Linked DNA regions of Algoriphagus machipongonensis. The protein of the gene in region 2 interacts with the protein of the main gene of each other region in a pairwise test. Links are inferred from orthologs where the notes say so. Each region holds a gene or a part of one and is shown on either strand. Other genes may lie near its edges. The genes, in order: rlmB and ALPR1_RS07115.

Region 1 (3,330 bases), 180 kb from region 2 along the record:
CCGGTAGCATGGGGCAAAAGTATTTCTACTCCCCTGCCTTCTCCACATCCCACTTCAAGTAATTTACCTGAAATCCAGGGTTGAGCTGCAATGTACGCTTTGAGTAATCGTTGATGAATAGGATTGTCACTGATTAACTTATCAGATGCGATTTCCGTTGTATAGGTAGCCATACAAAATTTTACTATTTTGGCAAAAGTAAGCTTAATTTTCAAAACCCGATAAGATCATTCCATGAAGCTTAAACTAAAATTCCTCCTGCTTTTTTCCATATTAAGTATAGGGACCGTTTTTTCAGCTTTTCCACAAAAGAAACTTTCTAACCTCAATCAGGCGCTACGATATTCCAGGTACTCCAGATTAGGCCTTAAAATCATCCCCATTAAACTAGGTTCGAACGAATTTAAATTGCAGATGGTGGTGGAAAAAATAGAAGAAAACCCATCATTTAACGCGTTCAGCTTTTCCTATTCTGTCTTGGATAGCTATGAAGAGGAGATATTAGATGATCAAGTAAATTTATTAACCGAGAACGATTTAACTGCCGATACGGATAGGCATTGGTATTTTGAAAAAACCGTTACTATCCCAGAAGGCCAGGAGGTTGCTATTGCCTTGTTGACAGTTCTTGATACCCGTCAAGGAGACGAATATTATTACCATATAGATCTGAAAAGTTCCTTTGTATACGACCAGCCTACTTTCGGAGCCTATTACGCAAATGATGTCCCTTTTGACCAGAACTTCCTTAACTCAGGACAATCCTTACTCTTTAACTCCCCAAAAGGTCCAAGCCTGCATAAATTCTTTTATCCGGTGTCATTTGAAATCCCTTATCCACCGATGGAAACCAAGTCTCCCCCTGTTCCCAAGGAACTTGAGGTGGTTGATCAGGGAGACTTCTTAACCAATGTTCCGGAAAGTTTAGAGAATCAAGGGTATTATTTTGTGCAGCAGGATACTTCAGATGCTTCAGGGTTTATGATCAAAACGACCCATGAGGCTTTTCCTAAAGTGAGGGATTGGGATGAAATGGTACAAATGGTGACTTATATTTCCACCAGAAAAGAACATGAGACTTTACTTAGTGCAGAAGACAAAAAGAAAGCGCTAGATCAATATTGGTATAATTTAACACGAAATCCAGACACTGCTAAGGAGCTGATTAAAGAGTATTTCAGACAGGTGGAGTTTGCTAATATCCTTTTCACAGAATTTAAAGAAGGTTGGAAAACGGATCGTGGCATGGTTTACATTGTAATGGGTCCACCCTCAGAAGTAAATTTTTATTTGGATAGAGAGGTATGGTCTTACGGAGGAATTAGCGGGAGTTCAAAAATTCGCTTTACTTTTGTACGCGTAAAGAATATTCTCACCCCACACTATTACTCGCTGAACCGCTCCAGAGCTTATCAGCCTGTTTGGTTCAAAAACATTTCCATATGGAGAAGCGGAAGGATGGCTTTCTAATAGAAAAAGGAGCTACAGAAAAAGATTTTATTTTTGGTACAAGAGCAGTCATGGAGGCTATTCATGCCGGAAAAGAAATGGACAAGGTTCTTGTTCAAAAAGAGCTGAATAATGATTTAATAAAAGAATTGCTGCAGGTTTGTAAAGCGAATGCAGTGCCTGTGGTACGTGTACCAGATGCAAAATTAAATCGAGTAACACGGAAAAATCACCAAGGGGTCGTAGCTTATATTTCCTCCATCGAATATGCTTCCTTAGATCATGTGATCGAAAGTTGCTTTTCGGTTGGAAAATCTCCTTTGGTGTTGATTCTGGATAGAATCACAGATGTAAGAAACTTTGGCGCCATCGCTCGATCTGCAGAATGCGCAGGTATAGATGCGATCGTCATTCCATCCAAAGGAAGTGCACAGATCAATTCTGATGCAGTTAAAACTTCTGCTGGAGCATTGAACTTCCTTCCGGTCGTTCGTGTCAAAAACCTTTTCTATACCTGCAGAGACTTACAAAAGATGGGCTTAACCTTGGTGGCTATCACTGAAAAGTCTGATAAGGATATGTATGAAGCAGATTTCGCTTCTCCAGTAGCCATGATCATGGGTTCTGAAGAAGATGGAATCTCTAATGAGTTGATGGGAATTGCTGATGAAAAAGTGAATATCCCTATGCTTGGTAAAATCGAAAGTTTAAATGTTTCTGTATCTGCAGGCGTGGCAATTTACGAAGCCATGAGGCAGCGCAGAAAATAATAAAATTCAAAAGGGGGAGTCAAACATAGTCTTCCCCTTTCTTTTTGGCATTCGCCACAAATTCCCGAAACTTATTCTCAGCATCTAGCTTGCAAATCAAGAGGACATTATCCGTCTCATTGATCAAGTAATTATCAAGTCCCTGCACTACGACAAGCTTATTACCATCCACTTTAATGTAGGAGTTATGCGTGTCATAGAGCACCGCATTGGACTCTACCACATTTTTGTTCTTATCCTTCTCCTTTAGCTCATAGAGACTATTCCAGGAACCCAAATCTGACCATCCAAACTCTGTAGGAATCACATAGACGTCTTCTGATTGCTCCATTATCCCATTATCAATGGAGATATTTTTAAGCAAGGAATAAGCTTTGAGAATAAATTCTGGTTCTCTTTCGGTTCCCAATTGATTTCTCCCTTCAGAAAAAACCTCCGCAACATCCGGCATATACTTTTCATAGGCAGCAACCAGACTTTTGGCTTTCCAAATAAACATTCCCGAATTCCATACAAAATCACCGCTTTCAACAAATGTCTTGGCGAGTTTTGCATTCGGTTTTTCTGTAAAAGTTTTCACTTTGTGCACCCCTTCTTCTCCATGTTCCAAGTATTGGATATAGCCATAGCCTGTTTCCGGCCGATTCGGCTTAATCCCCATGGTGATCAGTCTTCCCTCTACTTCTGCTGCTAATAAAGATTTCGAGATTGCTGAATGAAACTTTTTTTCTTGGGTTATTAAATGATCTGCTGGAGCCACAATCATACTTGCCTCAGGGTCTAAAGCCTGAATCTTATAAGTCGCATAAGCGATACAAGTAGCAGTATTTCTTCTTTGAGGCTCGGTGAGAATCTGACTCTCATCCAGTTCGGGTAATTGCTCCCGTACTTGATCGAAATAGCTCTGGTTGGTGACAACAAAAAACTTATCAATAGTTGATACGTCCAGATACCTATCAAAAGTCATTTGCAGTAAAGTCCTGCCTGTACCTAAAATATCTAAAAATTGTTTTGGGCAGGCATTTCGGCTATATGGCCAAAATCTGGAGCCAATCCCCCCTGCCATAATTACTATATAGGGTTTCTTCTGCATCTTTGGGTTTATACGATT
Region 2 (3,184 bases):
GAAAGTGTTGATCTGATTATTACAGATCAGAGGATGCCAGAAGAAACTGGTGTAGAATTTCTTGAAAGTATTATCCCAATTTACCCTCAACCTATACGACTTTTATTAACAGGTTATACTGATATACAAGCAGTTATTGATGCGATCAATAAGGGTCAGGTATATCATTACTTAACTAAACCTTGGGAAGAAGATTACTTAAGAACGGTAATAAAAAACGCTTTTGAGATATATACTTTAAGAAGAGAAAACGAAAAGCTTACAGATGCTTTACTGAAAGCTAATGAACAGTTAGAATTCCTTCTTCGTCAGAATTTACTTTCCTAAATTTTAATATCGGGCTGCTAGTAATAGCTGGAGTTCCTTGTGTGATAACCCAAATTTCCTACCCAAATACGCATTGGTCAGACTTCCTCTGTAGGTATAAACTCCTCGTAAAAACCATTTGTAATTAAATATCATCTCTTCTGGCCCACCTAAATCAGACATTTGAAGGATGATTGGAGTAAAGATATTGCTAAGGGAATAAGAAGCTGTTCTCGCAACTCTGGAGGCAATATTGGGAACGCAGTAATGTACAATGTCATGAATCTTATAAACCGGTTCATCATGAGAAGTCATTTTCGCGGTTTCAATGCAACCTCCCTCATCTATCCCTACATCAATGATCACACTGCCGTGCATCATATTGGCAACCATCTCCTCACTTACCACAATTTTATTTTTGCCTTTCTCAGCACGAAGCGCACCAATAACTACATCCGCTTCAGCCATAGCCTGACTCAAACTGAAATTATCAATCGTAGAAGTATAGATCTGCTGGCCCAATAAAAGCTTGATCCTTCTCAGTTTATAAATATGATTATCAAATACTTTAATATTGGCGCCTAAGCCTAAGGCGGTTCTAGCAGCATATTCTGCTACAGTACCAGCTCCTATAATTACCACTTGAGTTGGTGGAACTCCTGTCACTCCTCCCATAATCATCCCTTTGCCCTCATTTGCACTAGAAAGGTATTCTGCTGCAATTTGCATCACCGTACTTCCTGCAATTTCGGACATCGCTCTTACTACCGGCATTCCTCCTACCTTATCTTCTAAGTATTCAAACGCTACAGCGGTAATCTTTTTGGAATTTAATATTTCGATAAACTGCTTACTTTGCCTACCTATTTGAAGAGCAGAAATTAAACAGGCACTTTGACTCATGTGTTCTAGCTCCTCCAGGGAAGGGGCATCAATTTTCAACACAATCTCACAGGCCAAAGCCTCTTTCTTGGAATAAACGATCTTAGCTCCAGCATCAGAATAGTCCTGATCTGAAAAATTTGCTTGTGTACCGGCACCAGCCTCCAAAACCACCCGAAGACCATTATTGGATAAAATCCCAACTGCCTCGGGCGTAAGAACCACTCTTTTTTCCTGGCTAGAGATTTCTTTTGGAATCCCAATAGTGAGATTTCTTGACCCTTTCCTGACTTTTGAAGGGGATTCTTTAGGTATCAGACCTACTGCCGATAGTTCACTTAATTCAGCTGGCATTTCGGATGTGTTGAAGGGTGAGTTTTCTTTCTGTCCTTGACAAAATTTCTAGTTTGATGAGAAAATACTGATCTGGAAGGAATTCAGCAACTTTTTCTGCCCATTCTAGCCAACAATAATTTCCGCTATAAAAATACTCTTCTATTCCAATATCCAATGCTTCCGTGGGATCATCTAACCTATAAAAGTCAAAATGGTAAAAATCATCCCCCTTTTCATTGCTGTATTCATTGACAATTCCGAAGGTGGGGCTACTAATAGAATCAGTGATATTAAAGATGGATCCCAAAGCTTTTATCAAAGTGGTTTTGCCAGCACCCATTTCTCCTTGAAATATCCAAAATTTCTCATCCCCACATTCCTCCACTATTTTCTTGGCTGCTTCTAAAATGAGTGCTTTGTCGAATTTCAACTCAATCAAACGTATTACGATTTTGGTGACAACTGAACAATCGGTATGATCATTTCTTCCAAAGATACACCTCCATGTTGAAAAGTATCCTTATAGAAGTTGACATAATAGTTGTAATTATTCGGATAAGCGAAGAAATAGTCCTCTACAGCAAAAACATAGCTGGAAGAAACGTTGAGTCTTGGAAGTTTCGCATCTTCAGGCCTCTTGATTTCAAAGACTTTTCCTGCTTCAAAATTGAGGTTTTTCCCTTGTTTGTACCTCAAATTTGTGGTTACATTTTTATCACCTATGATTCGATAAGGTTTGTTTACTCGCTTCGTCCCATGATCAGTAGTCACGATCACTTCTGCTCCAGCATGATGAATTTTCTTAAACAACTCAAATAAAGAAGAGTGTTCAAACCAGCTTTTGGTTAAAGACCTGTAAGCAGATTCATCCGGCGCCAATTCGCGGATCATTTTCATGTCTGTTCGCGCATGAGACATCATATCCACAAAATTATACACCAATACGTTTAAGTCATTTTGCATGAGCTGATGAAATTGATCCACCGCATTTTTCCCTTGCTGCGTTTGTAGGATTTTTTGATAAGATGCTTTTATATTCATCCTATTCTTATCCAGATTGATCTTTAGCCAATCTTCCTCAAAATTATTTTTCCCTTCATCAGAATCCTCATCCTCCCATAATTTTGGGTAAAACCGTGCCATATCCATAGGCATCATCCCACTAAAAAGTGCATTTCTGGCAAATGCGGTAGTGGTAGGCAAAATACTATAGTAGGTATCCTTGTTTTCAACATTAAAATAAGGAGCTAAAATCGGCTCAATATCTTCCCATTGATCCAAACGCAAATTATCGATGACAATTAAAAACAAAGGTTTTCCTGACTGTACTTTCGGAAACACTTTCTGTTTTAATACTTGATGGGAAAGAAGTGGCTTTTCCTTATTTTTTTCCTCCATCCAGTCTATATAATTGTCTTTTACAAATCTGGCAAAAGAAGAATTGGCTTCAATTTTTTGAGTTTCTAGCACTTCTATCATGCTTTTATTCTCCGTGGCATCAATCTGCATCTCCCAATAAATCAACTTCTTATAGATATCAGTCCAGTCTTGATGATCTTGAGCATCCCCAAAGGCCATGCTTATCTTCATAAACTCTTGCTGATAGTTAAGGGTTGTTTTCTCGTCTATCAGTTGCTTATTTTGCAACAACTTCTTTACA

The links.
Region 1: the proteins of ALPR1_RS07115 (region 2) and rlmB interact in binary tests that used the Escherichia coli proteins (3 or more experiments, as listed by UniProt). The link is inferred for Algoriphagus machipongonensis from one-to-one orthologs.

The regions. Positions count from the first base shown.
Region 1 is NZ_CM001023.1:1,824,740-1,828,069, reverse strand. The notes cover bases 332-3,330. They hold rlmB (23S rRNA (guanosine(2251)-2'-O)-methyltransferase RlmB), read left to right. Parts: upstream 332-1,442; coding sequence 1,443-2,219; downstream 2,220-3,330. Other genes in these bases: ALPR1_RS07875 (KpsF/GutQ family sugar-phosphate isomerase), read right to left, coding at 3,321-3,330; ALPR1_RS07880 (mannose-1-phosphate guanylyltransferase), read right to left, coding at 2,239-3,312; ALPR1_RS07890 (GWxTD domain-containing protein), read left to right, coding at 332-1,470. Also shown: ALPR1_RS07895 (class I SAM-dependent methyltransferase), read right to left, coding at 1-173; more of ALPR1_RS07890, read left to right, coding at 235-331. UniProt on the Escherichia coli protein: Specifically methylates the ribose of guanosine 2251 in 23S rRNA.
Region 2 is NZ_CM001023.1:1,640,297-1,643,480, reverse strand. The notes cover bases 248-3,100. They hold ALPR1_RS07115 (bifunctional tRNA (adenosine(37)-N6)-threonylcarbamoyltransferase complex ATPase subunit type 1 TsaE/phosphotransferase), read right to left. Parts: upstream 1,964-3,100; coding sequence 1,532-1,963; downstream 248-1,531. Other genes in these bases: porX (T9SS response regulator signal transducer PorX), read right to left, coding at 1,969-3,100; ALPR1_RS07120 (alanine dehydrogenase), read right to left, coding at 331-1,542; ALPR1_RS07125 (response regulator), read left to right, coding at 248-327. Also shown: more of ALPR1_RS07125, read left to right, coding at 1-247; more of porX, read right to left, coding at 3,101-3,184. UniProt on the Escherichia coli protein: Required for the formation of a threonylcarbamoyl group on adenosine at position 37 (t(6)A37) in tRNAs that read codons beginning with adenine.